One region of the Micromonospora sp. NPDC000316 genome, then DNA from elsewhere that is predicted to be linked to it. Evidence: riboswitches for the same ligand, from Rfam matches in the RefSeq annotation. Region 1 holds a riboswitch; each other region holds the start of a gene.
What was found. Region 1 has a riboswitch for cyclic di-AMP ahead of ACFY2Q_RS09095 (coiled-coil domain-containing protein). Riboswitches for the same ligand answer to the same signal wherever they lie in the genome.
Positions count from the first base shown of each region.

Region 1 (7,510 bases):
TCCCGCTCAACGGCGGCAAGCACGCCTACGTGCGCAACCTGACCAACGGCAAGACCGCGCACCTGCGCACCGACTCCGACGCCTTCGTCGAGGAGATCCGCGTGCTGGCCGCCGCCGGCCACGCCGCCAAGATCCGGGCGGAGATCAACAACCTGGCCGCCACCCACCCGGGTGACGGCTGGGAGGCCACCGAGAAGCGCCTGGTCGCGGCCGGTGTCTTCGAGGGCTGAGCCCTCCCCCACCGCATCAACGAACCGCCCGTCGGGACTTTCCCGGCGGGCGGTTTCGCGTCCCCTTCGCCCCGGGCCGTCCGCACCGGCGGCAATCCAGGCCGGGCCGGGTTCAGGGCGGGTCGAGCAGAGCGACCTCACCGGTGGCCAGGTCGTAGAGACTGCCGACGACTGCCACCCGGCCGGCGGCGACCGGCTCCGCCAGCGCGGCGTCGTGGCGCAGCGTGTGCACCGTACGCCGGACGTGCCGGCGGATCGCCAACGGATGCACCGCCGGATCGTCGAGCCCCGCCTCGACGACCGCCGGGGCGATCTCGTCGACCAGGTGGGCGAGCGACCCGCCGGGCCGCTGGCCGGTGCGCAGCGCGTCCACCGCGGCGCCCACCGCACCACACCGCTCGTGGCCGAGAACCATGACCAGCGGTACGCCGAGCTGGCCGACCACGAACTCGATGGAGCCGCGCACCGCGCGGTCCAGTACGTGCCCGCCGGTGCGGATCACGCAGATCGCGCCGAATGTCTGGTCGAAGATCGCCTCCAACGGCACCCGCGAGTCGATGCAGCCGAGCACCACCGCGTACGGCTGCTGGTCGCCGGAGGCTGCCGCCGCGGCCGTCACGTCGTGACCGTGCACCGGCTGGCCGCTGACGAAGCGCCGGTTGCCGGCGAGCAGTTCGGCAAGCGCGGCCCGGGGCGTACCGCCGGCCTGTCGTCCCTGAGTCACCGGTCCGCCGACGGGCGGACCGGGCGTTGCCTGCGCCGAGCCCATGCCGTCCAGCTTGGCCCGCCGACGACGGGCGGGGGCGGGGTCGGGAATGTTCGCCTCGGCGCGATTGGCGTGGTGTCATGGCGGGTAGCCGGTGTTACCGCCGGGTATCCCGGTGCTTGTGGTACGTGGCGGCCCTGGGAGGTGGCGATGCCGGAGCGGTTCGAGGTCGGTCTGCCCGACGGCGTGCGGCTGCACGTCGAGACCACAGGGCCGGCGGACGCCCCGGTCACCGCCGTCCTGCTGCACGGCTGGACGCTTGACGGGCGCAGCTGGCACCGGCAACTCGACGCGCTCACCGGGCTGCCGGGCGAGGCGGTGCGGGTGGTCACCTTCGACGCGCGGGGCCACGGGCGGTCCAGTTGCATGGAGTTGCCCACCGCGACACTGGCTCAGCTCGGCGACGACCTCGCGGCGGTCATCGACACGGTGGCGCCGGCCGGCCGGGTGGTCCTGGTCGGGCACTCGCTGGGCGGTATGACGATCATGGAGTACGCCCACCGCCACCCCGCACACTTCACCGCCCGCACGGCCGGCCTGGTCTTCGTCTCGACCACCGCCGAGGGGCACACGCACACCGCCTACGGACTCTCGCCGCGGATCACCCGGCTGATCCGGCTCGCCGAGACGACAGGGGCCGGCGTGCTGGCCCGGTGCGGCTCGTGGCGGCCGCCCCGGCCGCTGCTGCGCGCACTGCAACCGAGCATCCGCTGGATGCTCTTCGGCGACCGCTGCGACCCGGCCGACATCCGGCTGGTGACCTCGGCGGTGGCCCGCGCCTCGCTGCGGTCGATCGGCGGGTTCCGCGCCTCGATCGGTGCCCAGCGCCGGCTGGACACCCTCGCCGCGCTCGCCCACCTGCCCGCCGCCGCCCTTGTCGGCGACCGGGACCGGCTCACCCCACCACCCTGCGCCGAGTCGATCGCCGCCGCGCTGCCAGCCACCGAACTGACCATCTGCTCCGGCGCCGGGCACATGCTGATGATGGAACGCCCGGACGAGGTGAACGCCGCCCTGACCGGCGTCCTGCGTCGGGTGCTCGCTGAATCGCCGCCCGACGCCTCGTGCGTCGTGCCGCCGCAGGCCAGCGACACGAGCGCCGTCGAAACGGGTGCCTGACCACGTTCCCGCACCTCGGGCGCGGCGGGCCGAAGCGAGGGCCGTACCCTTCTGCGGTTGGCCCGCGCGGTTCGCGCCGATTGCCGGCGACATCGAAGGAGCGTGCGTTGACCGACCAGACCGCCCTGGAGCAGGAGATCGCCGTCGAACAACGGCATCTCGACCGGGTGTACGCCCGACTGGCCGAGCTGCGCCAGTCGGCGGTCCGCGCCGAGCGCGACGGCTACCGGATGGCCCGGGTGGGCACGTTCGGCGCGCTCGTCGAACGCGACGCGATGGTGTTCCACGCCGCCCAGCGGCGGCACACCCTCGACGCCGAACACGAGGGACTTGTCTTCGGCCGGATGGACCTGCGGGACCGTCAGGTGCTGCACGTCGGGCGGCTCGGCATCCGCGACGAGGACGCCACCACACTTGTCGTCGACTGGCGGGCGCCGGCCGCCGCCGCGTTCTACCAGGCCACCCCGGCGCAGCCGCTGGGCGTGGTGCGACGCCGGACGATCCAGTCCCGGCGGGAGCGGGTCACCCGCATCGAAGACGACCTGCTCGACCCCACCGCCACGCCGGAGGGGATGACAGTGGTCGGCGACGGCGCGCTGCTGGCCACCCTGTCCCAGGCCACCGGCCGGGGCATGCGGGACATCGTGGCGACGATCCAACGGGAACAGGACGAGGCGATCCGGTCGCCCGGTTCCGGGGTGACGATCGTCGCCGGCGGCCCGGGCACCGGCAAGACCGCCGTCGCCCTGCACCGGGCGGCCTTCCTGCTGTACTCCGACCGCAGCCGCTACGCCGGCGGCGGCATCCTCGTGGTCGGGCCGTCCACAGTCTTCGTCGAGTACATCGCCTCGGTGCTGCCGTCGCTCGGTGAGGACACTGCGACCCTGCACTCGCTGGGCACGCTCTTCCCGGGGATGACCGCCACCCGCACCGATCCGCCGGAGGTGGCGGCGGTGAAGGGCTCGCTGCGGATGCGCCAGGTGCTGGAGCGGGCCGCCCGGGACGCGGTACCGGGTGGGCCGGGTGAGCTGCGGCTGCTCTACGGGGGCGGGTTGCTGCGGCTGGACCGCGCCGAGTTGGACGCGATCCGGGACCGCGCGCTACAGCGGGGCGCCCGCCGCAACGAGGCCCGCCGGGCGGGCTTCGACGGGATCTTCGCGGCGCTCTGGGCGCAGGCCCGTCGTCTGAACACCGGCACCGGCCGGCTGCCGGAGCAGCGGGCCTTCGAGAGCGAGGTCGCCGAGCGGGCGGAGTTCCGCGAGTTCCTCAAGGCGTGGTGGCCCCGGCTGCACCCCCGGCACGTGCTGGGCTGGCTGGCCCATCCGGACCGGCTGCGCCGGTACGCGGGCGGGATCCTGTCCGGCGCGGAGATCCGGCTGCTGGAGGCGGCGTACCAGAGTCTCGACACCGACGGCCTCACCATCGCCGACATCGCGCTGCTTGACGAGTTGGAATCGCTGCTGGGCAAGCCGGCGCAGCCGGCGCGAGCCAAGCGCGACCCGTTCCAACTCGCCGGCGGGGTCCGGGAGCTGAGCACCCTCGGCGAACGCCAGCGGGCGGCCCGCGCGGCGGCGCGGGAACGGCCGGCGGACTACCGGGACTACGCGCACGTGGTGGTGGACGAGGCGCAGGACGTCTCGCCTATGCAGTGGCGCATGGTCGGCCGGCGCGGCCGGCTCGCCTCGTGGACAGTCGTGGGCGACCCGGCGCAGACCGCGTGGACCGGCAACCCGGAGGAGCTGGCCCGGGCCCGCGACCAGGCGTTGGGCCGCCGCAAGCGGCACGACTTCACGCTTACCACCAACTACCGCAACTCGGCGGAGATCTTCGCGGTGGCGGCGGCCGAGATCCGCCGGCTCTATCCGGACCTGCCGCTGCCGAGGGCGGTCCGCTCCACGGGGGTCGACCCGGTGGAGTTGGTGGTGCCGGCGGCCGACCTGGAGGCCGCGACAGTGGAGGCGGCCACCGGACTGTTGGCCGAGGTGGACGGCACGGTCGGGGTGATCACGCCGGTCCCCCGCCGGGACGAGGTCGCCGGTTGGCTCGGCACGCTCGGCGGGTCGCGGTTGCAGGTGGTGACCAGCCTGGAGGCCAAGGGCATGGAGTACGACGGCGTGGTGCTTGTGGCGCCGAGCGAGATACGGGCGGATCCGGGGGCGGGCGTCCGCACGCTCTACGTCGCGTTGTCCCGTGCCACCCAGCGGCTCACCACCATCGACCCGACCGGCTGAATTCGATTTGGCGCGGCCCGGAGTCGACGCTGGCGCACAGTTGCATACATAGCGATGTGAGCATACATTTGACCCGATCCCGGACGACGACGGAGGGTGGGTGTCGTGGGCGCAGGTCATGACCACCACCACGCCTCGGTCGCCAATGCCGCGCACCAGCACCGGGGCCGACTCTGGGCGGCATTCGGGCTGCTCGCCACCTTGATGGTGGTCGAGGCGGTGGCCGCCCTGCGCACCGGCTCACTGGCTCTGCTCTCCGACGCCGGGCACATGTTCACCGACGTGCTCGGCATCGGGATGGCGCTGGCCGCGATCACCGCCACCCAACGGGCCACCGGCGACCCGCAACGCACCTTCGGGCTCTACCGCCTCGAGGTGCTCGCCGCCCTCGCCAACGCCGTCCTGCTCTCCGGCGTGGCGATCTACGTGGTGATCGAGGCGATCCGCCGATTCGGCGATCCGCACGAGGTGATTGCCGGCCCGATGCTCGCGGTGGCCGTGCTCGGTCTGCTCGCGAACGTGGTCGCCTTCGCCCTGCTCCGCACCGGGGCCCGGGAGAGCATCAACCTCCAGGGCGCCTACCTGGAGGTGCTCGGCGACCTGCTCGGTTCGCTCGGCGTGATCGGCGCGGCACTGCTCATCACGGTCACCGACTGGTGGTGGGCCGACCCGCTGGTCGCGGTCGCCATCGGCGTGTTCATCCTGCCGCGCACGTGGCGGCTCGGCCGTGCCGCGGTCCGCATCCTGGTGCAGGCCGCACCGGAACACCTCCAGGTCACCGCCGTGCACGACCGGCTGGCCGCCGTGCCCGGCGTCGTCGAGGTGCACGACCTGCACGTCTGGACGCTCACCTCGGGCATGGAGGTGGCCTCCGCACACCTGACCATGGCCCCGGACGCGGAGGTCGGCGCGGTGCTCAGCGCGGCGCGTACCGCCCTGCAGGAGGACTTCCGGATCGAGCACGCCACGTTGCAGATCGAACCCGGGGCGGCACCCGGAGCCTGCGGCGCCGTCGCCTGGTGACCGGCTTCTGCCCCTATTTGTCCCTTTAGTCGGAATCCTTGGTGACCGCGTGGGCACCCTCAGTCACAATTGCTGCATCAGCCCCACCGGCACCGGTAGGCTGGCTCCCGGCCACCACCCGGCGGCGCCCTCCCGGCGCCGGTGGGGGCCGCCGCCTAATCACCCGAGAGGGCGAACCGGGGAACCATGTTCCTGGGGTGCATCCGCGTCAGCGGTAGGGATCTTCCGTCCCGAACCCGTCAGCTAACCCGGTCGGCGGCTGACGGAAGGACACGCACAGTGGCACCAGCACGACCCCCCGCCGCCCGACTGGCGGCGCTCATCGTCATGATGTTCACCCTCGGCGTCGCGATCCCGGCCGGCGCAGCCTCGGCCGCTCCCCCAGGCGCCCAGCGCGCCGCCGCGGCACCAAGCGACGACGAAGAGGGTGGCACCCCGGCCCTGCGGGCCCAACTGGACGCGGCAAGCAAGGGCTACCTCGACGCGAAGCGCCTCCTGGACACCTCCATTCAGCGGCAGCAGCAACTCGCCGCCAAGCTGAAGGCCACCGAAGCCGAGATGAGCGAGCGCAACGGCAAGGTCGGTGAGATCGCCGGCGTCGCGTACCGCACCGGGCGACTCAGCACCGTCTCGGCGCTGCTCAGCACCAACACCCCCGAAGGCTTCATGGACCGGGCCGCCTCGCTGGACGTCGTCGCCGCAAACGAGGACCGCGCACTGCGCGACCTCCACGCCACCAAGGACGAGGCCAACCGCACCCGCATCGCCCTCGACGGCGAGATCCGCGAACAGCGCAAGCAGGTCGAGGTGATGGCCAAGCGCAAGGAGCAGGCCGAGCGGGCCCTCACCGTGGCAACCACCAGGTCGCAATCCACCGCCGCCGACACCAACTCCAACCGGGGCACCTCCACCGCCAACGCCAAGGCCGCGCCGCGCAACTCCGACGGCTCCTGGCCGTCCGAGTCGTGCAGCATCAACGACCCCACCCCGGCCAACGGCTGCATCACCCCACGCACCCTGCACGCCCTCAACCAGGCCAAGGCCGCAGGCTTCACCAGGTACGTCTCCTGCCACCGCTCCGGCGGCTCAGGTGAGCACCCCAAGGGCCGCGCCTGCGACTTCGCCGCGCAGAAGGGCGGCTTCGGCGGTGACGCCACAGGCGGCGACAAGACGTACGGCAACAACCTGGCCGCGTACTTCATCCGCAACGCCGACCGGCTCGCCGTGCTGTACGTGATCTGGTACAGGCAGATCTGGCTACCCAGCAGTGGGTGGAAGTCCTACAGCGGAGCGGGCGGCGACCCGTCCAGCGACCACACCAACCACGTGCACCTGTCCGTCTACTGACCCGACCTGACCCCTGCCCGGCCGGCGCCCCGCTCACGTGGGCGCCGGCCGGTGTGTGTCAGGCGGGGGTCGGGGGGTCGCCGGTGCGGTCGAGGGCCGCGCCGAGTCGGGCGGCCAGGGCCAGGTGGGCGGCTCGGGCCTGACGGAACGCGTACCGGAACAGGGGTGCCGGCGCCCGCAGGGTGATCTCCACGTCGATCCGCACCAGGCCGTCCGGCTCGGTGCGTAGCCGGGTGTGGTTGCGCACCGTTGTCGCCGGCCACTGGCGGGCCACTGTGACGATCTCGTCGTCCTCGCTGACCAGCACGTCCGCCTGGTAGGTGGTTCGGAAGCGCAGCGGGCCGGCAGCCAGCCGGTCGTTGATCGTGTAGCTGGCCCGGGCACCGTGCCGGGGCGGGACCCGGCGAACCCGGATGATCAGCGGATGCAGCTCGCCCTGGCGGGTCAGGTCGCTCAGCAAGGCCGCCGCGTCGGCGAGCGAGCAACGGGCCTGGACGGTGTAGCTGAACGTATCGCTGCTGAACACACCGGCTCCTGCCGTCGATTGTCGCACGATCGTCCCGTACCCCGGTCAGGCTGGCAACGCCCGGACGGACGCCGGCCGTTGCCCAGGCATTCGCGGTGCGTTATCACTACCGTCGGCTGTGGGGATATCACCGGTCGTGACGGAGGGCGGAGACATGAACGGCGATGCTCGGTGAGCGGGCACGTGATGGTCTTCGCGCCCACTCCGCAACTGACGGTGACGGTGGACCAGCCGAACGACCAGCCCGAACTGCACCTGCATCCCGGCG
Region 1 covers NZ_JBIAZG010000003.1:185,124-192,633, reverse strand. Annotated here, with positions in the region: gene ACFY2Q_RS09120 (hypothetical protein) at 1-230, shown strand, start outside; gene ACFY2Q_RS09115 (carbonic anhydrase) at 343-954, opposite strand; gene ACFY2Q_RS09110 (alpha/beta fold hydrolase) at 1,147-2,115, shown strand; gene ACFY2Q_RS09105 (HelD family protein) at 2,223-4,346, shown strand; gene ACFY2Q_RS09100 (cation diffusion facilitator family transporter) at 4,452-5,369, shown strand; cyclic di-AMP (ydaO/yuaA leader) riboswitch at 5,512-5,643, shown strand; gene ACFY2Q_RS09095 (coiled-coil domain-containing protein) at 5,649-6,716, shown strand; gene ACFY2Q_RS09090 (SRPBCC family protein) at 6,775-7,242, opposite strand; gene ACFY2Q_RS09085 (1-phosphofructokinase family hexose kinase) at 7,429-7,510, shown strand, end outside.

Region 2 (7,510 bases), on a different contig from region 1:
CCGCTCGGGGTCGGGTCGGCGCCTGCCGTCGGGGCGTCCGCGGTCGGCGTGCCGGCCACGACTGTGATCTCGGCGGTGTGCACACTCCCGCCGTGCCGGAAGTCGAGGTAGAGCCGGTAGCTGCCGGCCGACGGCACCTCGGCGAGGAATGTGACGTCCGGGCCGGGCCTGGTCCGCCCGTCGCTGGGCGTCCCGTCCGGGTGTACGTGCAGGTACGCCAGATCACCCCGGCGCAGCGCCACCAGATGCCCGTACGCGCCCAGGTACGGCTCCAGGTCGGTGACCGGCTGGCCGTCCCGGCTGATCGTCAGGGTGAGCGGCGATGCGCGGCCGGGCTGCGGCTCACCGGTCAGGGTCACCGTGTAGCCGTCGACCGTGGTGCTTGTGGCCGGGGCGGGCAGGGGCCGCTCGGTGAGCGCACCGGGAACTGTCACGTCCACCCCGAGGGTCAGCGGCTCACCGCCGGTCGGGGTGAAGTCGGCGAATGCCCGCCACTGCCCGGGGCCGGCCAGCGGGGTGTCGACCCGCCAGGTGCCGTCCGGTGCGAGGTCGGGGTGGACGTGGCGGAAGCCGGACAGGTCCCGTCGGGCCACGATCAGGTGCATTCGCTTGTCGTGCGCCACGTCGTACCGGGTCACCGGGCGACCGTCCGGCCCGGCGATCCGAAACGCGAACTCGCCGGCCGGGGCGGCGACCGGTTCGAGGGTGTAGCCGCGGTCGGAGACGAGCAGACCGCCGGGGAGCAGCCCGGCCGCCTCGTCGTGGTTGGTGGGGCCCGAGGTGTGTGCGGCGCTGCCGTCGTGGCGGCTCTCGGCGGCCGGGGTGGCCGGATCGGCGACCCGGCCGATCCCGTACGCCGCGCCGAAGACCGCCGCGAGACCGAGGGCGAAACCGCCCAGCCTGGTCACCGTGTTCATCCCGGGCCTCCCGATCACGCCTCGACGAGGTCGTAGCCGGCCTCGTCGACGGCGGCCCGGACGGCCTCCACGGCCACCGGCTGCTCGCTGCTGACGGTGACCTGGCCGGTGCCGAGGTCGACCTGAACGTCGCGTACGCCCTCGATGGCACCCACCTCGGCGCTTACCGCGCTGACGCAGTGTCCGCAGGTCATGCCCTTCACCTGGTACGTCGTGCTGACCATCGAATGTCTCCCTCCGCCATCTCCGAGCCTATACCCCCCGGGGGTAAGTCGGAGACGGACCCGTGCTGTGCCATGTACCGGTACCCGGTGGGGGTATCGCGGCCGAGAGTGACAGTAGCATACCCCCGGGGGGTACGCTATCCTGGTCGCCATGACCGCACCGACCCCGATCCGCGGATACACCGCCAGCAAGGACGAGCTACTCACGCGGCTTCGGCGCGTCGAGGGGCAGGTCCGGGGCATCGAGAAGATGGTCGACGAGGACCGCTACTGCATCGACGTGCTCACCCAGATCTCCGCGATCCAGGCCGCACTCGACAAGGTGGCGCTGGGCCTGCTCGACGGGCATGCGCGGCACTGCATGCACGAGGGTGCGGCCGAGGGCCGGGCCGACGAGATGGCCACCGAGATGATGGCGGCGGTCGGCCGGCTCATGAAGCGCGGCTGACAACCCTCAGTCCGGTGCGGGGTCGAGACGGACCCGGCGCAGCAACTGCGCGTTGAGCGCCACGACGATTGTGGACGCGGACATCAACAGCGCGGCCACCGCAGGGCTCAACGCCACACCCGCCCAGGCCAGCACCCCCGCCGCCAGCGGCAACGCCACCACGTTGTAGCCCGCCGCCCAGGCCAGGTTCTGCCGCATCTTCCGGTACGACGCCCGGGACAGCCGGACCACGGCACCCACCCCGCGCGGGTCCGACGACGCCAACACCACCCCGGCGGACTCGATCGCGACATCGGCGCCCGCCCCGATCGCGAGGCCCACATCCGCTCGGGCCAACGCCGGCGCGTCGTTCACCCCGTCGCCGACCATCGCCACTGTCAGCCCCCGCCCCTGGAGCTCGGCCACCCGGCTGTCCTTCTCCGCCGGCAGCACCTCGGCGAAGACCTCGTCGACTCCGGGCCGGAAGCCGAGCTGGGCCGCGACCGCCTCGGCCACCGGACGGGCGTCACCCGTGATCATGGCGATCGTCCGTACGCCCTCGGCGCGCAGCTCGACGATGGCCCGCTGAGCCTCCGGACGCACCTCGTCGGTCAACGCGAACGCGCCGAGCACGGTCTCCGGCAGCCGCACCAGATGCAGCACCGCCGCGCCCCGCGCCGACCACCGCTCGGTCGCCTTCTCCAGCTCCGCCGGGAGCGACAGGCCCAGCTCCCGCAGCAGCGCCGGCCCGCCCACCGCGTACTCCGTACCGTCGACGGTGGCCTGCACACCACGGCCCGGCAGCGACCGGAACCCGGCAGCCGGGGCCGGGCCGGCACGCCCGGCCGCCGTCACGATCGCCCGGGCCAGCGGATGCTCGCTGTCCGACTCGACGCCCGCCGCGACCCGCAGCACCTCGTCCCGCTCGACGCCCGCCGCCACCACCACGTCGGTGACCACGTGCTCGCCCCGGGTGAGGGTGCCGGTCTTGTCGAAGAGCACCGCGTCGACGGTCCGCATCCGCTCCAACGCCAACCGGTCCTTGACCAGGATCCCGGACCGCGCCGCCAGCGCGGTCGAGAGCGCGACGACCAGAGGGATGGCCAGACCGAGCGCGTGCGGGCACGCGATCACCAAAACCGTCACCGCGCGGACCACCGCCTCGTCGGGCTGACCGAGCGCGGTCCAGACCAGCACGGTCAGCACAGCGGTGCCGGTGGCCACGTAGAACAGCGCGGCGGCGAACCGGTCGGCCAGCAGTTGCGCCCGGCCACCGGAGGCCTGCGCCTGCGCGACCATCCGCTGGATACCGGCGAGAGCGGTCTGCTCCCCGAGCGCCTCGACACGGACGCGGACAGCCGAGTCGGTGGCAACCGTGCCGGCCACCACCCGGTCGCCAGTCGACCGCGCCACCGGCCGGGACTCACCGGTGATCATCGATTCGTCCAGTTCGGCGTCACCCTCGACGATCCGGCCGTCCGCCGGCACCCGACCTCCCGGGCGGACCAGCACCACGTCGTCGATCCGCAGGTCGGTCACCGGCACCGCCTCGACCCGGCCGTCCGCGGCCACCCGCTCGGCCTCGTCCGGCAGCAGCGCGGCCAGCGCCGCGAGCGCGCCCCGCGCCTGCCCGATGGCCTTCATCTCCTGCCAGTGACCGAGCAGCATGATGGTGACCAGCGCGGCCAACTCCCACCAGAAGTCCAGGTCGAAGGCGCCCACGCTGGTGGCCAGCGAGGCGGTGTAGGCCACCGTGATCGCCATCGCGACAAGCAGCATCATGCCCGGCGCGCGGTCCCGCACCTCCCGGACCGCGCCGACCAGGAACGGCCAGCCACCCCACCAGAACACCACCGAGCCGAGCACCGGGCCCACCCAGGACCGGCCCGGGACATCCCCGCTCAGGCCCAACTGATCCGTCACGAGATGGCTGGTCAGGACCACCGGGATGGTGAGCACCAGGCAGACCCAGAAGCGGCGACGGAACATCGCCGGATCGTGCCCGGCGTGCTTGTCATGCCCCGCGTGCCCGGCGTCCCGCTGGCGGTCGGGGTCCTGCGGTGACGGAGCGGGCATGCCACAAACATGCCCCGCCGGAGGGCCGCCACGCGAGTGGTTCGCTAATCCGACACCCCGCCACGAACTGCAGCCCCATTGTGGGCTGGTTAGCATTTCGCAGGATGACCCTCCAACCGCCGCCGCGCACCCAGGCTGCGGCGCCACCACGTCGTGGCGCCCCGGCCGGTCGACGCCGTCGGGCGTTCACCGTCCGTGACCGAACGATCGTCAGCTGGCGATCCACCGCGCCTCTCGCAGCGTTTCCCTGTCAACGGTGAACCGACCGGTCCGCTGACACGTACCCCGCACCGGATCGTTGGGAGTCTCGCATTGGGTTCCGACCACAGCCGTTCCGCTCCGCCCGCCCCACCGCGGGTGCGACGGCTCCTCGTCGCGACGGTGGTGCCGCTCTTCGTGGCCACAGTCATCGCGGCGGTGGTGCTCTGGCCGCGCGACGGGTCACCGCAGGCCGGTGGCGAAGCGGACGTGCCGCGATACCACGGCACGGTGACCCGGGTGATGACCGAGCCCTGCCCGCCGGCGGCGAACCCCGAGGGCCCGTCGGCCGTCGACGGGCCGTGCGGCACGGTGGACGTACGGGTCGAGGACGGGCCGAGCGCCGGGCAGCAGGTCCAGACCTCGATCCCCGCCGGGCCCGGAGCACCCCGGGTCGCAGTGGGCGACGACGTCATAATGGTCGAACTGACCGATCCGACCGATCCCGCCGCCACCAGTTGGAACATCGCCGAGCACCAACGGGGTACGCCGCTGCTGTGGCTGGCAGTGGTCTTCGCCGCCGCGATCGTCGCGTTCGGCCGGTGGCGGGGCCTCGCCGCGCTCGCAGGGCTGGCGGCCAGCTTCGCCATCCTGCTCACCTTCGTGCTGCCGGGCATCGCGGCCGGCAGGTCACCGCTGCTGGTGGCGGTGGTCGGTGCGGCGCTGATCATGTTCGTGGTGCTCTACCTGACGCACGGGGTCACCGCGCAGACCTCGGTAGCGGTGCTCGGCACCCTGGGCAGCCTGGTCCTCACCGGCGTACTCGCCACAATCGCCACGGCCGCGACCCACCTCACCGGCTTCGGCAGCGAGGAGGCGACGACGCTGTCGATGTTCCAGGGCGACGTGGATCTGCACGGCCTGCTGCTCGCCGGGATCATCATCGGCTCGCTCGGGGTGCTCGACGACGTGACGGTCACCCAGGCGGCCACCGTCACCGAGTTGGCGAACGCCAACCCGGGGCTGACCCGGTTGCAGCTCTACCGGGCGGCCACCCGGGTCGGCCGCGCCCACATCGCCTCCACGGTCAACACAATCGTCCTGGCGTACGCGGGCGCATCACTACCGCTGCTGCTCCTGCTCACCGCCGACTCGCGGCCGATCGCGCAGATCCTCACAAGTGAATTCCTCGCGCAGGAGATCGTCCGCAGCGCGGTCGCCACACTCGGCCTGATCGCCGCCGTGCCGCTGACCACCGGGCTGGCCGCAGTGGTGACGGCGGCCGGGCGCCCGGATGCCACTCCGTCGGCAGACGCTCCCGCCCCGCGACCCCGTCCGGACCGGACGGAGGCACTGGCGGCTCTCGGCTCACCGCGAACGGCTCGACCCGACGAGTCGGACCCGACGCGGACCCCACCCCCACCCACCGCCACCGATCCGTGGCCGCATTCGAACAGGAGCACAGATACGGCATGGTGACACTCCTCAGCGTGACCGGGTCGGGCAGTCGCCCTGAAGGCCACGTCACTTGTCACTCAACGCCATGGCGAAATGACGCTTTTGGTCGGCATCCAGGCGTAGCTCACCCGGTCGACTCTCGGGTAACCTCGCTGCCGGTTACCGATGTAGGCGCGAAGCGGCGCCTGCGGTGCCACCGCCCAATCGCCAACCGGCGAGCCGGGGACCCAGGCACGTGGGGTGAATCCGCATCAGCGGTAGGGGCCGCTTCCGCCCCGAACCCGTCAGCTAACCCGGTCGGCGGTCGACGGAAGGGAACATTGTGACGGCACCCCTACGCCGCTGGTTGACACCCGTGGTGGCCGTGATCGCCGCACTGACCGTGCTTGCCGGGCCCCTCCCGGCCCACGCCGCCCCGACGACCCCCACACCGTCCGGGCACGAGGAGGACGGCGAGCCGAAGCTGCTCAACGACGTCATCGAGCAGGCCAACCGCGACTACTCCGCGGCCAAGTCCAAGTTGGACAAGTCCAAGAAGCGGCAGCTTGAGCTGGCGATAGAGGTCGACCGGGCCAGGGCCGATCTGGAGGCGCTGGCCCCGCAGGTCGGGCAGATCGCCGCCCAGTCGTACCGAACCGGCCGGATCGGCGCGATCGCGATGCTGCTGGAGAGCGACGCTCCCGACTCGTTCGTCCAGCGCGCCGCGACGCTCGACGAGATGAACATGGTCAACGAGAAGAAGCTCGCCGAGGTCAACACGGTCAAGGCCCGCGCCGAGCAGGCCAAGCTGGCCCTCGACACGGAGGTCCGCGAGCAGCAGAAGCAGACCGCCCTGATGGCGAAGCGCAAGAGCGAGGCGGACAAGGCGCTCTCCCTCGTCGGCGGGAAGGGCTTCACCGGCGGCCTGGTGGATGCCACCTCGCCGGTCGCCCGGATCGGCCCGGGTCGCACCGCCGACGGTGACTGGAAGCCGCAGTCGTGCAGCGAGGACGACCCCACCACCTCCGGCTGCGTCACGCCACGCACCCTGCACGCGTACAAGGAGGTCAAGCGGGCCGGCTTCAACCGGTTTGTCGGCTGCTACCGCTCCGGCGGGCCGTGGGAGCACCCGAAGGGCCGCGCCTGCGACTGGTCGCTGCAGAAGAGCGGATTCAGCCCCTGGCACAACGACGACACCCGCACGTACGGCAACAACGTCGCCGCGTTCCTCATCCGCAACGCCGACCGACTCGGCATCTACTACGTGATCTGGAACCGACAGATCTGGTTCCCGGCGACCGGATGGAAGTCGTACAGCGGGCCGTCGAACCACACCGACCACGTCCACATGTCGCTGCTCTGACCACACGTACCGCAGAAAGGGCCGCCCCGCGTCGCGCGGGGCGGCCCTTTCTCGCAGTTGGCGGGGTACGCCCCGCGTCGTGTCAGGCGGCGGCGGGCGTCGCCGGCGCGCCCGGGGCGGCGGCGTCGAGCGTCGCGTCGCCGGCCGGCACGGCGGTCACCGGTCGCACCCCACCGACCGCGAGTCGGTAGGACATGCCGACCACCGCGCACCGCCCCTGCGCCACCGCGTCGGCAAGCACGGGCGACTGCCCGAGCAGCGTCTCGACGGTCTGCGCGATGTGGATGTCGACGATGCCGTCGATGTCGTCCACTCCCTCGGCGGTGGCACGCCGCAGGCTGGGCAGCACCGCGTCGACCACCGCGCGCAGATGCCCACCGGGTGAGGTGCCGGTGGCAGCCGTCTCGCGCGCCGCCTGCACGGCACCGCAGGAGTCGTGGCCGAGCACCACCACCAGGGGGGTGCCGAGCACTGTCACCGCGTATTCCACGCTGCCCAGCACCTCCGGGCCGACGATATGCCCGGCCGTGCGCACCACGAAGAGATCACCCAACCCCCGGTCAAAGATGATCTCGGCGGCCAGCCGGGAGTCGGAACAGCCGACGATCACCGCGAACGGGTGCTGGCCGTCGGCCACCGCGGCCCGGTGCTCGGCACCCTGGTTGGGGTGGCGCGGAGCCCCGCTGACGAAGCGTCTGTTGCCGTCGGCAAGCTCGGCGTACGCCCGGGCCGGCGCGGTGAGCGCCGAGGCCCGCTGCGGGCCTGGCTGGCCACCGGGCATAGCGGAAAGACTCATCCCCGCACCTCGTCTCCACGCATTTGACCTGATCAACCCACACGTCGGCCGGACTGGCGGCGGGCGCTGGCT
Region 2 covers NZ_JBIAZG010000001.1:149,674-157,183, forward strand. Annotated here, with positions in the region: gene ACFY2Q_RS00655 (hypothetical protein) at 1-917, opposite strand, end outside; gene ACFY2Q_RS00660 (heavy-metal-associated domain-containing protein) at 932-1,141, opposite strand; gene ACFY2Q_RS00665 (metal-sensitive transcriptional regulator) at 1,293-1,589, shown strand; gene ACFY2Q_RS00670 (heavy metal translocating P-type ATPase) at 1,596-3,644, opposite strand; gene ACFY2Q_RS00675 (YibE/F family protein) at 3,957-5,321, shown strand; cyclic di-AMP (ydaO/yuaA leader) riboswitch at 5,488-5,618, shown strand; gene ACFY2Q_RS00680 (coiled-coil domain-containing protein) at 5,623-6,642, shown strand; gene ACFY2Q_RS00685 (carbonic anhydrase) at 6,725-7,438, opposite strand.
Region 2: another riboswitch for cyclic di-AMP. It lies ahead of ACFY2Q_RS00680 (coiled-coil domain-containing protein); the one in region 1 lies ahead of ACFY2Q_RS09095 (coiled-coil domain-containing protein).

Region 3 (7,510 bases), on a different contig from region 1:
GCACGCCCCGGCCGGCGGCGGTCCCCCGGCAGCGGAACGGCGACACCGAGATCGCCGGCAGCGAGGCCCGTGGCAGCGAGGCCGCCGGCAGCGGAGGCGCCGACAAGCCCGACGAGCGATCGACGTACGCCGACTCGCGCTGACGGGAGCCGTCCTGGTCGGACGCCTTCGGCGCGGCGTGTGCCGACACGCCCGCTGCCGATGCGCCCGATCGGGCCCGGCGGTAGCGTGGGACCGTGCTTCCGGTTGCGCTCACCTGTCCCTTGTGGTGGGTGGCGCGCTGGGCGACACGGGTGCTGACCAGCCTCGCCGTCGTCGCCGCCCTCGCGCTGGGTGCCTGGGCCGCCCCGGGTGCGGCGTCGTCGCCGGCCGCCGGGACGTTCGCCGTCGGGTCTGCCGTGTCGTCGCACCAGCCCGCCTCGGTGGTCGGCGTCGGGCACCCGGCTTCCGCCGAGATGACCGCCGACGAGACCGGTTCGGTGCGCGCGACCGACCCGCAGCCGGCACCGCCCGGCGGCGTGGGTGCCGTGCCCGCCGTCGCGGTCGGGCTGGTGCCGGCGGGCCCGACCGCCGACCGGTTGCCCCACGCCGACGACCCGGCCAGCCCGGGTCCTCGCGCCCCACCCGGGCGCTGAGCCCTCGGGACGCCCGTCCCGCCCTCCGGGACGCCCGTCCCGCCACCGCACCTGTCGACACGCCGCTCCGCACCCCGCCGACCCGTGGCCCCGCCCTGGCTCGGACGGTCGTGCGGCTTCCCATCGCAACGCTCTCTCGCCGAGGTGCCGACCATGGAAACCATCGTCTTCTACCAGTTCCTGACCGAGGTGCCGCAGGCCGCCGCCATCTGGTCGCTCCTGCTCCTGCTGGCGCTTACCGTGCTCGCTGTCCTGGTCGCCCGTCCCGAGCGGGACACGCCGGCTGTCGACCCGGCGCCCACCGCCCGGGAGTTGGCCGCCGCCGAGGCCGCCGACCTGCGCCGGTACGCCGACGAGGTGGCCGTCGCCGCGGCCGGCGCGGCGCAGACCGCCCGTCGTCGACGCGCCGACTGGCTTACCGCTCAGGAGCAGGTGGAGCGGGCCTGGGTCAGGTACGACGAGGCGGACGCCGCCGCCCGCCGGTTCGCGGGCGCCGGGGCGCTGCCCACCCCGCGTACGCCGCGTACGCCCGCCGAGTACGCCGCCCGGGAGCGCTACCTGCACCAGGCGGCGATGGCGGCGCACTGGCGGGGGGACCTGGCCATGCGGCAGCTCAGCGACGTGTTCGGCCACCGGCACGGTTGGGATCCGCGCCGGCACCCGGTGGAGCAGGAGGCGCTGCTCAGCCGGGCGATCCGCAACGCGAGGCGAGCCGACTACGAGGTCGCCGCCGCGCGGGAACGGTCGGCCTGGCGCGACGCCGAACTGGCCGCGTCCTCGGCTCGCGCCCTGGCCGACGAGGCGTACGCGGCGGCGGCCCGGCTGCGGCCGACCCGGGCGATGCCCCGCCGACCCGTGCGCGTGGCGGCGGCCCTTCCGGCGGCTGCGGCGCGGTGGCGCCCGGCCCGGGTGGGCTGATCGCCCCGAATATTCGGTGAGCCCGGTCACACGCCCCGGAAACCGGGCGGCTGGCGCGTTCGGCCGGATTGTTCGCGCGGATGTGTCGCCATTGTCGACGGCCTGTCCGATTGTCGACCTGAGGTGCCGCCGTAACCGCTCGTCCTATCGAGTCACGTCAGCGGCAATACGCCCAGAAATTGTCGCGCCGTTTGGGGTTTACGCAGCTGAGCCAGGCTTGGCAGGGGTTAAGGCCGGCCAGTAGTGTCGTGCCGTCGAGTGCGGTAATTGATCGCAAGTGGCGACGCCGCGCTGACCCGCTCAATCGTGATCAACGAACCGGGGACCCACACGTACGTCTGGGGTGAATCCGCGAGCCACGGCCCGCGGTAGGGCGATCTTCCCGCCCGAATCCGTCAGCTAACCCGGTAGGCGGTGTCGGAAGGAGTTCCATCTTCATGCAGCACCCCTGCACCCCTGCGCCATTCCTCCGCCTTCACGGCGTCGCGGTACCCGCGCTCGTCCGTCTCGTGACGGTGAGCTGACCCCCCGGGCCACCGCATCCCCGCCCGGCCGCGCCGGGCGTACCCCTGAGCGGTTCACCATCCGCGGACCACGGTCCGCGCGCTGGCGCCTGCACGGATACCGGGCTGCCCCGGTGTGCCGCTCTCCCCCCGAACCGTGGAGGAACCGTGAAGCACACCCTGCAGCGTCAACTGCGTCGCCTCGCCACCGAACGTCCGTACCAGATCGCCGCCGCCTCCGCCGCGGTCCTCGTCATCGCGACCACCGCAGGCACCCTGGCCGCCGGCGCCGATGACGCCCCGGCCAGCCAGCACACAGCGACAACTGTCGCCGAGATGCGCAGCGACACCGCCGCGTCCCGCAGCGAGGCCCGCGTCGCGCCCCCCTCGGCAAACACCGCGCCGACAACCGCCGCGCCGACAACCGCCGCGCCGGCCACAAGCGCCGCCCCGCCCGCCGCCAAGGCCAAGAGCGACCCGGACCTGACCGCCAAGGCAGCGCCGAAGCCGCCCGCGACCAAGGTGCTCGACTACGACTACCAGGTGCAGAACACGTACTACAACTGCGGCCCGGCTGCCACCCGCAACGCCCTCAGCGCCGCCGGCATCAACCGCACCCAGAGTCAGCTGGGTGCCGAGCTGGGCACCACCGAGATGGGCACCAACTCGGCCCTGGACACCACCCGGGTGCTCAACGCCGAGGTCAAGGGCTCTCCGTACCAGACCCGGATGTTCGCCGGCTCGCCCAGCCCGGCCCAGATGGACCGCCTCCAGGCTGACGTCGTCACCGCGATCACCGACGGTCGCGGCGTGGTGGCCAACGTCGCCGGTGACGCCGTCGACACAGGCGGCGGCTGGCACTCCTACGGCGGCGGGCACTACATCGCGGTGGTGGGCTACAAGGACGACGGCCGTACCGTGCGGATCGCCGACTCGGCCAACGCGGCCTACCCCGAGTACTGGATGACCACGATCGACCTGGCCAACTGGATCGCCACACGAGGCTACTCCGCCTGACCCAGGCGGAGTCCGAAGACGCCGCGAGCGCCGTCCCCCACAAGGGGCCGGCGCTCGTGGCGTCTTCGTCGATGCGGGGGCGACGGCTCTCGTCGCGGGCTGTGAACCGTGGGAGACTGCGGCCGTGGTGGATGAATCGGGTGGTCACGCCGACCGTAGGCCGGTCCTGCTTCTGCTGCACGGCATGGGGGCGACAGGTGACGTCTGGCTGCCCTGGGCCCCGCTTCTGGAGCGGCACTGGCCCGGGCGGTGGCTGGCACCGGATCTCGCCGGCCACGGCTGGTCGGCCCCGCTGCCGTCGTACTCCTTCAGCGGTTTCGCCGAGCGGATCGCCCAGGCCCTGGCGCCCGGCGACCGCGTGGTGGTGCTCGGGCACTCGCTGGGCGGGGTGGTCGGCCTGGCGCTGGCCGCCCGCGCCGCCGGGACGCCTGTGGACGCCGTCGTCGGGTTGGGTATCAAGGCCGTCTGGTCACCGGACGAGCTGACCCGCGCCGCCGACCTCGCCGCCCGCCCGGTCAGCTGGTTCGCCAGCCGCGCCGAGGCGGCCCGCCGTTACCTGCGGGTCGCCGGCCTGGCCGGCCTGGTCCCGCCGGACGCCCCGATCGTGGACGCCGGCCTGCGCCAGGTCGACGGTCGGTGGCGCCTCGCCATGGACACGGGCGCGTTCGCCGTCGGCGATCCCGATCTCGCCGCGCTGCTGGCGGCGACCGACGTGCCTGTGGTGCTGGCGCGCGGTGAGCACGACCCGATGGTCACCGACGCGCAGCTCAAGGAGTACGGCGTGCCGGTCGCCACGCTGCCCGGTCTCGGGCACAACGCGCACGTGGAGGACCCGGCGGCAGTGCTGGCGCTGCTGGACGCGTACCGCTGAGCGGCGGCGTCAGGTCAGGGGAGTGAGTTGCGCCGGCCGCTCGATCGTCTGGTGCGCCGGCGCCAACTCGCGGCGGGCGGCGGTCAGGAACGCCTCGGCGTACGTGTCGGCGGGGAAGTCACCCAGGTAGTGACGGCGGGTGGCCCAGCGCGCCTCGGCCAGCGGGTCGGTGTCGAGCAGCGAGGTCAGCACCTCGACCGCGTTCGACATGTCCCGCCGCAGCACGTAGCCCGACCCGGCCAGCGGGAAGTTCTCGGTGAACCGGTCGCCCTCGTCGCCCATGTCGGTGACCGCGTACGGCTTGCCGGAGTAGAGGTAATCCGAGATCACTCCGGACACGTCGGAGATCAGCGCGTCGGAGCGGTTGACGCACTCGGTCAGGCTCAGCTCCCGAGCCGCCGCGCCGACCACGTGCTGCCGGCCGGTGCGGCTGCGGTCGGCGACCAGCAGCTCGGTGAGCCGGCCCAACTGACGGGCCGACGTCGGGTTCTGCGCGGTGTAGGGGTGGGCCCTCAGGATCACCGTCGCGCCACGCTCCAGCAGCCGCCGCAGCAGCTCCTCGGCCACCGGCAGGGAGCAGTAGTCGGCGTCGGCGTGGTGCCCGGTCCAGGTCGGCGTATACAGCACCGTGGGGTGGGCCAGGCCGACCGTCGGCTCGGGGCGTACCTCGATCGATTCGACCTGCGGCCGGCCCACCACGACGAACTTCTCCGCCGGGATCTGCACCCCGGCACGGACGTACCTGTCGATCGCCGCCGGACCGGCCACGAAGATCCGGTCGAAGATTCCCGACACCGGGTTGGCGCTGGGCGCCTTGTCGCTGTCGCCGTGGTGCAACTGCACGTGGGTGAGCTGGGTGAACCGGATGCAGTGGCTGTTCTTCGCGCCGTGGTTGACGTAGAAGGCAGCCCGCAGGCTCGGCACCAGCACGTCGTCCATGGTCCGCAGGGTGGGGCAGTAGACGACAGGCGCGTTCGTGGCCGCGGCGATCGGCGCGAGGAACTCCGGCTCACGCACCATGACCATGAACGGGCGGCCGATCCGCTCCAGGTACGGCAGCCACATGGTGACCTGGTATTCGGAGCCGGGCGGCGCGGAGAAGTGGAGCAGGAACTCCGGCTGGTGCCGGCGCAGCGCGCGGGCGACCGAGCCGCCGCCGTTGCTCGGCCGGAACCGCCGCCGGGCCAGGTCCAGCGCGACAGCCCCGGCGCCGGCGCCCACGAGCAGGCTGGCGGCCAGTGCGACGGCGGCGGGCAGGGCGAGGGCGGCGGCCAGGGCCACGGCGGCGAGCAGCCCGAGCACGCCGACACCGAGATGGCCCACGATCAGCGGGGTCCAGGTCCGTACCGGCAGGTTGGCCGCCCGGATCTCCAGGTTGCCGGCGGTGCGCAGCGGCCCCACAAGCAGCACCAGCCCGAGCACGACAAGCGCGGTCGCGACAAGCGCCAGGTCGACCCCGTCGTCAAGCCGCCGGGAGTAGCCGACAAGCACGGCGGCGGCGATCAGCGCGGTCTCGGCGACGAGGTCGGCGCCGGGCCGGATCCGCTGTTCGGCGGCGGCCGCGGCCAGGGCGGCGATCCCAAGCGCCAGCCCCCACCCGGTGGCGCCGGTAAGCGCCACCACGACGAACGCCAGGACTGCCAGGCCGACGCTCAGGCACCGAGCGGCCAGCTTTCGGATCAGGTCACCACGCATGGCGCTCCGTTCGCCGCTGTCCGCGTCAGTTCGCGGCGATCGTGCCGGCCGACACCTCGACCCGCTCCGACCCGGGCTGGGCCGGCACGGCGGCCGGCGCGTCCCCTGGCGCTCGGCGTACGTCGATGACCTGGCCGGTCAGGTCGGACACGAGCACGTCCAGCGACGACTGGGCGACGGCTTCCGCGGCGAGCAGTGTGTGCTCCGGCTCCTCGCCGAAGGCACGGGTCCGCATCGGGGTGGCCGTCCGCTCCGGGTTGATGCAGTTGACCCGGACCCCGACGTCGGCCCACTCGTCGGCGAGCGCCTGGGTCAGGTTGACAAGGGCGGCCTTGGTGGCCGAGTAGAGCGCGTAGCGAGCCCGACCCCGGGTGTACGAGCTGGACGTGTAGAGCAGCAGCTGCCCCTTTGTCTGCTGGAGATAGGGCAGGGACTGGCGGGCGATGGTGACCGGGCCGACGAAGTTGACCTGCAGGAGCCGGTCCATCGTCTCCTCGTCCATCTCGGCGAGGGCGCCCCGCTCCAGGATCCCGGCGGTGACCACCACGTGGTCGATCCGGCCGGTGGCCCCGAAGGCGGTCTTCAGCGCGGCCTCGACGTCCGCGGCGCGTTCCACGTGGGTGCCTGTGGTGGAGCGGCTGAACGGGAAGACCTGGGCGCCGTAGCGGCGGGCCAGCTCGGTCAGCTCGTGGCCGATGCCGTAGCTGCCGCCGAACACCACGATGGTGCGGCCGGTCAGCTCCTCGGTGTAGCTGCGGTGGTCGGTCAGCCGGGGCGCCTGCGCCGCGGCGAGCTGGAAGAGCTTGTCCGCCAGGTGCACGTCGACCGGGTGGGTGACCTTGATGTTCTCGTCCGAGCCGTCGATCACCTTGATCGGGGTGCCCGGCAGGTAGCGCAGCACCACGCCGCAGTCGTCGGTGGCGGCGAAGTCGGGGTCACCCTCGGCGAGCCGGTACGCCTCGCGGATGGTGGGGGAGCGGAACGCCTGCGGGGTCTGGCCGCGACGCAGCCGGGAGCGCACCGGGATGTCGGTGATGCAGTCGTTCTCGTCCACCTGGATGATCGTGTCCGCGGACGGGATGGCCACGTCCACGGCGTCGTAGGTCCAGAGCGCGTTGACACACTCGCGGACGATCCGGCCGCTGAGCAGCGGGCGTACCGCGTCGTGGAAGAGGATGTTGCAGTCGGCCGCGCCGACCGCGTCCAGTGCGATCCGGGTTGTCGCGTTGCGGGTGTCGCCGCCCTCGATCACCTTCGTGACCTTGCGCAGGCCGGCCTTGTCGACGATCTGCTGGGCGTCCTCGACGTGACCGGTGGCCATCAGCACGATGATCTCGTCGATCTCCGGTGCGGCCTCGAAGACCGCCAGGGTGTGCTCGATGATCGGCTTGCCGGCGATCTTCAGCAGCTGCTTGGGGATGCCGAGGCCCAGCCGGGTCCCGGTGCCGCCCGCCAGCACCACGGCCACTGTCCGTGCGGGCCGCCACGGCACGGGAGTCTCCGTTGCGGCGTCCGGGCCAGTGGTCTGGTCCTGCGTCATTGCCGGATCCTCACTCTCGGGAATGCGTTAACGGAAGGCTCCGCCCCAGCGGCGACGGAATGAACCTTAACGCGCGGGCCGCGCCGCCCCAACGTGGGCGACGCGGCCCATGGTGCCGTGTCGATGCCGCAGGTTTGCCGGGACTCTACTTGCTGTTCGCGTACGCCTCGTATTCGCGGATGACCTCGTCAGTGGGGCCGTCCATCCGAAGGACGCCCGATTCCAGCCAGATCGTCCGCTCGCACGTGTCGCGTACCGAGGAGAGCTGGTGACTGACCAGGAACACCGTGCCGGCGCCCTCGCGCAGCTCCCGCACCCGCTGCTCGCTGCG
Region 3 covers NZ_JBIAZG010000002.1:747,304-754,813, forward strand. Annotated here, with positions in the region: gene ACFY2Q_RS07975 (acyltransferase family protein) at 1-143, shown strand, start outside; gene ACFY2Q_RS07980 (hypothetical protein) at 237-635, shown strand; gene ACFY2Q_RS07985 (hypothetical protein) at 789-1,553, shown strand; cyclic di-AMP (ydaO/yuaA leader) riboswitch at 1,841-1,982, shown strand; gene ACFY2Q_RS07990 (C39 family peptidase) at 2,225-3,073, shown strand; gene ACFY2Q_RS07995 (alpha/beta fold hydrolase) at 3,198-3,944, shown strand; gene ACFY2Q_RS08000 (CDP-glycerol glycerophosphotransferase family protein) at 3,954-5,639, opposite strand; gene ACFY2Q_RS08005 (D-ribitol-5-phosphate cytidylyltransferase) at 5,665-7,179, opposite strand; gene ACFY2Q_RS08010 (ABC transporter ATP-binding protein) at 7,325-7,510, opposite strand, start outside.
Region 3: another riboswitch for cyclic di-AMP. It lies ahead of ACFY2Q_RS07990 (C39 family peptidase); the one in region 1 lies ahead of ACFY2Q_RS09095 (coiled-coil domain-containing protein).

Region 4 (6,448 bases), on a different contig from region 1:
GACGGGAATCGAACCCGCACTGTCAGCTTGGGAAGCTGATGTTCTGCCATTGAACTACACCCGCAGGCGGGACCACTGTACCCGAGTCACCGAGCCGGTGCACCCAGGCATCCCCGCGCGCCGACAGCGGCAGGCGGCCAGCAAGAAGTTTCCTCACGGCAATATATGGGCGTTCTCAAATGCATCGATGGGTTGTAACGTCTGCCACACGTTCCCAGCCACGGCGTGACACACCCCCTGCCGCGCCGCCAGAAAGAGGTGGGCCCATGGGACTCCGTCCCAACCTGCTGACCCGGCGCACCGCCGGTGTCGCATCGACGACCCTCGCGCTGCTGCTCAGCACCGCTGCGGTGGGTGTCGTTCCGGCCGCATCAGCCTTCTCGGCAGCGCCCGACGGCGCCTGCGTGGAGCCGGCCGACAGCCACGCCAACGCCCGCATGAAGCCCGGCGGGGCTGCCAAGCACGACCCGAACGAGTTGACCGCCGACCAGGTCCGCGAGCGGGAAGCCGACCTGGCCGCGGCGCTGCGGGAGCGCGCCAACTACCGCATGGGTGCCGGCGCGACCGCGCTTGCCACCGTCACCATCCCGGTGGTGGTCCACGTGATCCAGGAGAACAGCACCCGTGCGGGCGGCAACATCCCGGATTCGATGATCACCTCGCAGATCAACGTGCTCAACCAGGCGTACGCCGGTGCGACGGGCGGCGCGGTCACGGCGTTCGGCTTCCGGCTCGACAGGATCAACCGGGTGACGAACCCGTCGTGGTATCCGATCGTGCAGGGCTCGTCGGCGGAGCGGTCGATGAAGTCCTCGCTGCGCACCGGCGGCAAGAACACGCTCAACATCTACCTCGGCGAGTTGAGCAACAACCTGCTGGGCTGGGCGACCTTCCCGCAGCGGAACCTCAGCACGATGGACGGCGTGGTCGCGCTTAACGAGTCGCTGCCGGGTGGCACCTCGACCAACTACAACCAGGGCGACACCGGCACCCACGAGGTGGGGCACTGGTTGAACCTCTACCACACCTTCCAGGGTGGCTGCGGTGGCTCGGGTGACAGCGTCAGCGACACCCCGGCCGAGGCGTCGCCGGCCTACCAGTGCCCGACCGGGCGCAACACCTGCTCGGCGGCCGGGCTCGACCCGATCACCAACTTCATGGACTACACCTACGACTCGTGCATGTACCAGTTCACCCCGGGTCAGGCCAGCCGCATGCTGACCGCCTGGAACGCATACCGCGGGGCCTAGCCTCTCCGCGTACACCCGGTGCCGGCTCCGTCACGACGGAGCCGGCACCGACGTCTTTCGGGCCGTGGTCAGGCGGCGGCCGTGCACTGGACGTCACGGCTGAGGCGGGTCGGGCGAGCTTGGGGTACGCCGAGTGGCGCGGCCGCCGCCGGGGCGTGCGGGTCGAGCCAGACCCGCACGGCCGGACGGCTCGGCGGGAGGCCAGGAATGCCAGTGATGTGGTGCTCGCGGCGAGTCAGCATCGCCACGTCGACGGTGAACTCGAAGAGCCTCCAGTCGACCTGCGGCTCCGCTCGGGCGGTCTGCGCCAGCCGGGCCACCCGGGCCGGATCGGTCACCTGCCAGGCGTGCCCCGCCACGTAGGCCTCGTCGTCGCTCTCCTCCGGCGGAAACGAGTGCAGCGCGTAGCGGCCGTCGCGCTCCAGGTCGCGGCGCTTCGGCGAGTCGATGATGAAGCAGAACAGACCCTCGTCGGTGATGACCGGGGAGACCGGATGGACCCGGGGACCGCCGTCGGCGCGGACCGTGGCCAGGTAGCCGAAGCCCGGCCCGTACTGCTGCAGGAGAACGCGGATCCCGTCGGCGAGTCGGGGCTCGTCGGCGGCGAAATCGGACCAGGAAGCCATGCTGACATTCTATCGAACAAATGTACGAAGAGCGACCTCGACACGCTGGTCACCGGCCGCCTCGCTATGGTGGTCCGATGCTGCTCTCCGACCGCGACCTGGTCACCGAGATCAAGGCCGGTGCGCTGGGCCTGGACCCATTCGAACCCACCCTGGTCCAACCGTCCAGCATCGACGTGCGACTCGACAGGCTGTTCCGCGTCTTCAACAACCACCTCTACACGCACATCGACCCGGCGATGCAGCAGGACGACCTGACCTCGGTGGTCGAGGTGCCGGACGGCGAGCCGTTCGTGCTGCACCCGGGCGAGTTCGTGCTCGCCTCGACGCTGGAGGTGATCTCGCTCGGCGACCAGCTCGCCGGCCGCCTGGAGGGCAAGTCCAGCCTGGGCCGGCTCGGCCTGCTCACCCACTCCACCGCCGGCTTCATCGACCCCGGCTTCTCCGGTCACGTGACGCTTGAGCTGTCAAACGTGGCGAACCTGCCGATCACTCTCTGGCCGGGTATGAAGATCGGTCAGCTCTGCATCTTCCGGCTCTCCTCGCCGGCCGACCACCCGTACGGCTCGGTGGTCTACGGCTCGCGTTACCAGGGTCAGCGGGGGCCGACGCCGAGCCGCTCCTGGCAGAACTGGCGGGCCTGGCCGACCCGTTGAGGGTCGGGTGAACGACGAGGGCCCGCCGGGACGGATCCCGACGGGCCCTCGACCAGCAGAGGTTCAGCCTGGGCGGCCGTAACTGTGGATCGGGCCGTCGTCGACCTTCTTCATCTTGACCGGCTGACCGGCCTGGGAGGCGTGCACCACCCAGCCGTCGCCGACGTACATGCCGACGTGGTGGATGTCGCTGTAGTAGAAGACCAGGTCACCGGGGCGCAGGTCGGCGCGGCTGACATCCTTGGTCACCCGGCTCTGCGCGGCGGCGTTGTGCGGCAGGGACACCCCGGCCTTGGCCCACGCGGCAAGCATCAGCCCGGAGCAGTCGTACGAGTTCGGGCCCTCGGCGCCCCACACGTAGGGCTTGCCGATCTGGGCGCATGCGAACTTGACGGCCGTGCCCGCGCCGCCGCCCGGGTAGCTGGCCGGGCAGGGCGCCGGACGCAGTGGACCGCCGCCGCCGTTGCCGTACACCTTGAGGCGCAGCTTCTGTAGCCGATCGATCTCCGCGTTGATCTGCTTCTTCTTCGCCGCCAACTGAGCCTCGGTAAGGGTCAGTTGGGCCACCATCTCGTCCAGCGGCGCCTTCTGTCGGGCCAGCTCGTCGCGCAGGTCGGACACCTGCTGCACGTCCTGCTGCTGGTTGTGGGCGAACCGGTCGAGCATCTCCAACTGGCCGACCATCTCGCTTGGCGACCGACTGCCGAGCATGGCGTTGACTGTGGAGACGTTCTCGCCCATGTACGCGCGGACGGCAAGCGCGCTCACCTTGTCCATCGCGGCGTCGACCTGGCGCTCCAGCGGAGCGATCCGGGCGGCCAGGGCGTCGGCCTGCTTGCGCTTGGCGGCCAGGTCGGCACGTGTGGCGTTGTGCCGTTCGATGATCGGTTCGAGTTTGTTCCAGTCGGCGTCGATCTGACGTTCGATCTCGGCGACGGACGGGTCCGCGTGGGCCGCCGTGGCGCTGCCGGTCAGGACGACGGCAACGCCGACGAGGGCGGCGAGGGCGGCGGCGAAGCGGGACGAGCGTGGACGCGGCACTGTCGATGTCGGGTCGGCTGACGCCGACCGCCCGGACGACGGCCGCGGGGCATGGAGTGCCACCGGGGTTCCGTACTCCTTCTTCCTGACCGCCTACCGGGTTAGCTGACGGGTTCGGGCGGGAAGTGGGCGCCCTACCGCAGGAACTGCGGATTCACCCCGGGGAACCTGGGTCCCCGGCTCGCTGTTGAAGCGACTCGGCGGTGTCGGTCCGTTACCGCCCGGGACGGGCAGACCTGCCACCGGGCCGACAAATGACCAGAGTAGAGACGGCCGTTACCGATCCGCAACCGCTGGGGCCGTGACACTCCGTACCGGTCCGGAGATGTCACGGACCGTGGGCGAAAGTTTCCTTCTGAGCCTGTCGAGATATGGAAAGGTATTGACGCGGGCTCCCGGCCGGCGGGAGGGTGACCTCACAGTTACCCACGCAATCTAGGGGGTTCGATGCACCATCCAACCCTGTCGTCCGGCCGGCACGCACTGCTGGTCACCGCCATTGTCGCCGCGACCGCGCTGCCGCTGTCCGCGAGTCCGGCCGCCGCCGCACCCACAGCCGACCGTCAGCAGCAGTACGCCGCAGCCGCCAGCGAATACGGCGTACCGACCGACGTGCTGCTCGGCGTCTCCTATCTGGAGTCGCGCTGGGACAGCAACGCCGGCACACCGAGCACCAGCGGCGGCTACGGCCCGATGCACCTGACCGACGCCCGGCACGTGGCCGCCCTGCCCGGACGCGGCCACCACGACGCCGGCACCGAGGACCCGCGCGGCGACGAATCGCGTACCGCGCTGGCCCCCCGCCAAGCCGCGGACCCCGCACCGCCCAGCGCCGCCCTACAGACCGTGGACGCCGCCGCCGCGCTGACCGGCGCGGCCCCGGAGTCGCTACGCACCGACGCCATCGTGAACATCCGGGGCGGAGCGGCGCTGCTGGCGGCGTACCAACGGGAGTTGGGTGCGCCTGTCGGCGCCGGCACCGACCCGGCCGCCTGGTACGGCGCGGTGGCCCGCTACGCAGGCGCGGACAGCGCCGACGCCGCGGCGGCCTTCGCCGACGAGGTCTTCACCACGATCGGCGCGGGCGAGTCCCGGGTGACCGACGACGGCCAGCGGGTCACGCTGCCGGCCCGCACGGTACGGCCGGAGCGCAGCTGGCTGGACCGGCTGGGCCTGCGCAAGCTCGCCCGCCCGGACGGGCTGGAATGTCCCCGCACCATCTCCTGTGAGTGGATCCCGGCGCCGTACGAGGCGTTCGGCGACGGGGACTACGGCAACCACGACCTCTCCGACCGGCCCAAGCGGCAGAAGATCGAATACATAGTCATCCACGACACCGAGGCGAGTTGGGCGACCACCCTGAAGCTCGTCCAGGACCCGACGTACGTGAGCTGGCACTACTCGCTGCGCTCGGTGGACGGGCACATCGCCCAGCACGTCAAGACCAAGGACGTCGCCTGGCACGCCGGCAACTGGTACGTCAACGCCAAGTCGATCGGGTTGGAACACGAGGGATTCGCCGCGCAGGGCACCTGGTACACCGAGGCGATGTACCGGACGTCCGCGAAGCTCGTCCGGCACCTCGCGCTGCGGTTGGGCATCCCGCTTGACCGCCAGCACATCATCGGCCACGACAACGTGCCCGGCACCACCGCGTCGACAGTGCGCGGGATGCACTGGGACCCGGGACCGTACTGGGACTGGACGCACTACTTCGACCTGCTGCACGCGCCACGGCTGGACACCGGCACCCCGGCCACCGGCCTGGTCCGGATCGACCCGGACTACGCCACCAACAGGCCGGCGTTCATCGGCTGCGACGCCCCCGGCGTGCCCTGCCCGTCGCGCGGTTCGTCGTCGGTGGTGCTGCGCACCGCGCCGGCCGCGGACGCGCCGCTTGTCAACGACATCGCGCTGCGCCCCGACGGCACCCCCAACACGATGGAGGTGTCGGACCACGGCGCCCGCGCCTCCGCAGGCCAGACATACGCGCTGGCCGGGCGGCAGGGCGACTGGACGGCCATCTGGTACCTCGGGCAGCGGGCCTGGTTCCACAACCCGAAGTCCGCGCCCACCGCCACCTGGACCGTCGGCGTGGTGGTCACCCCGAAGCCCGGCCGCGCCACCATTCCGGTGTACGGGCGGGCGTACCCGGAGCAGGCCGCCTACCCGGCCGGCGTGCCCTACCAGGCCATCTCGCCGTTGCAGTACACCCTGGCCGCCGGTCAGCGGTACGCCGTCGGGGCGGTGCTGCCCGGCGAGTACTACCGGGCCAGCACTGTCGATGGCTCCTCGCCCGGCGACTGGACAGTGATCCGCGGCGACAACAGGTACGTGCAGATCCAGTTCGGCCACCGCATCATGTACGTCGACCTGGCCGACGTGCAGGTGCTCCCGTCCCCGGTGGGCGCACCCCGCTGACCCACTGACGAAACCGCGACGGCCCCCGGTCGGTGACCGGGGGCCGTCGTCGTTGCGTGATGTGGATCAGGGTCTGCGGAACCCGGCGACCGGCATGTTGTTGATGCTTGCCACCTGCACCGGTTTACCGGCGCGTGGGGCGTGCACCATCTGGTCGTTGCCCAGATACAGGCCGACATGATGCAGGTCGCTGAAGAAGAACACCAGGTCACCGGGGCGGGCGTCGGCACGTGAGATGGCCTTGCCCTCGTTCCACTGGTTGCCCGTGTGGTGGGTGAGGCTGACCCCGGCCGCCTTGTAGGCGTACTGGGTCAGGCCGGAGCAGTCGAACGAGTTCGGGCCGGTGGCACCCCAGACGTACGGCTTGCCGATCTTTCCGCAGGCCGTCTTGATGGCGGTGCGGGCCTTGTCGCTGAGCACACCGTTGATGGTCGGGCAGCCTGCGGTCTTGACA
Region 4 covers NZ_JBIAZG010000001.1:624,372-630,819, forward strand. Annotated here, with positions in the region: tRNA gene ACFY2Q_RS02960 (tRNA-Gly) at 1-64, opposite strand, end outside; gene ACFY2Q_RS02965 (zinc metalloprotease) at 267-1,250, shown strand; gene ACFY2Q_RS02970 (pyridoxamine 5'-phosphate oxidase family protein) at 1,319-1,876, opposite strand; gene dcd (dCTP deaminase) at 1,954-2,532, shown strand; gene ACFY2Q_RS02980 (NlpC/P60 family protein) at 2,596-3,636, opposite strand; cyclic di-AMP (ydaO/yuaA leader) riboswitch at 3,650-3,786, opposite strand; gene ACFY2Q_RS02985 (N-acetylmuramoyl-L-alanine amidase) at 4,021-5,994, shown strand; gene ACFY2Q_RS02990 (NlpC/P60 family protein) at 6,061-6,448, opposite strand, start outside.
Region 4: another riboswitch for cyclic di-AMP. It lies ahead of ACFY2Q_RS02980 (NlpC/P60 family protein); the one in region 1 lies ahead of ACFY2Q_RS09095 (coiled-coil domain-containing protein).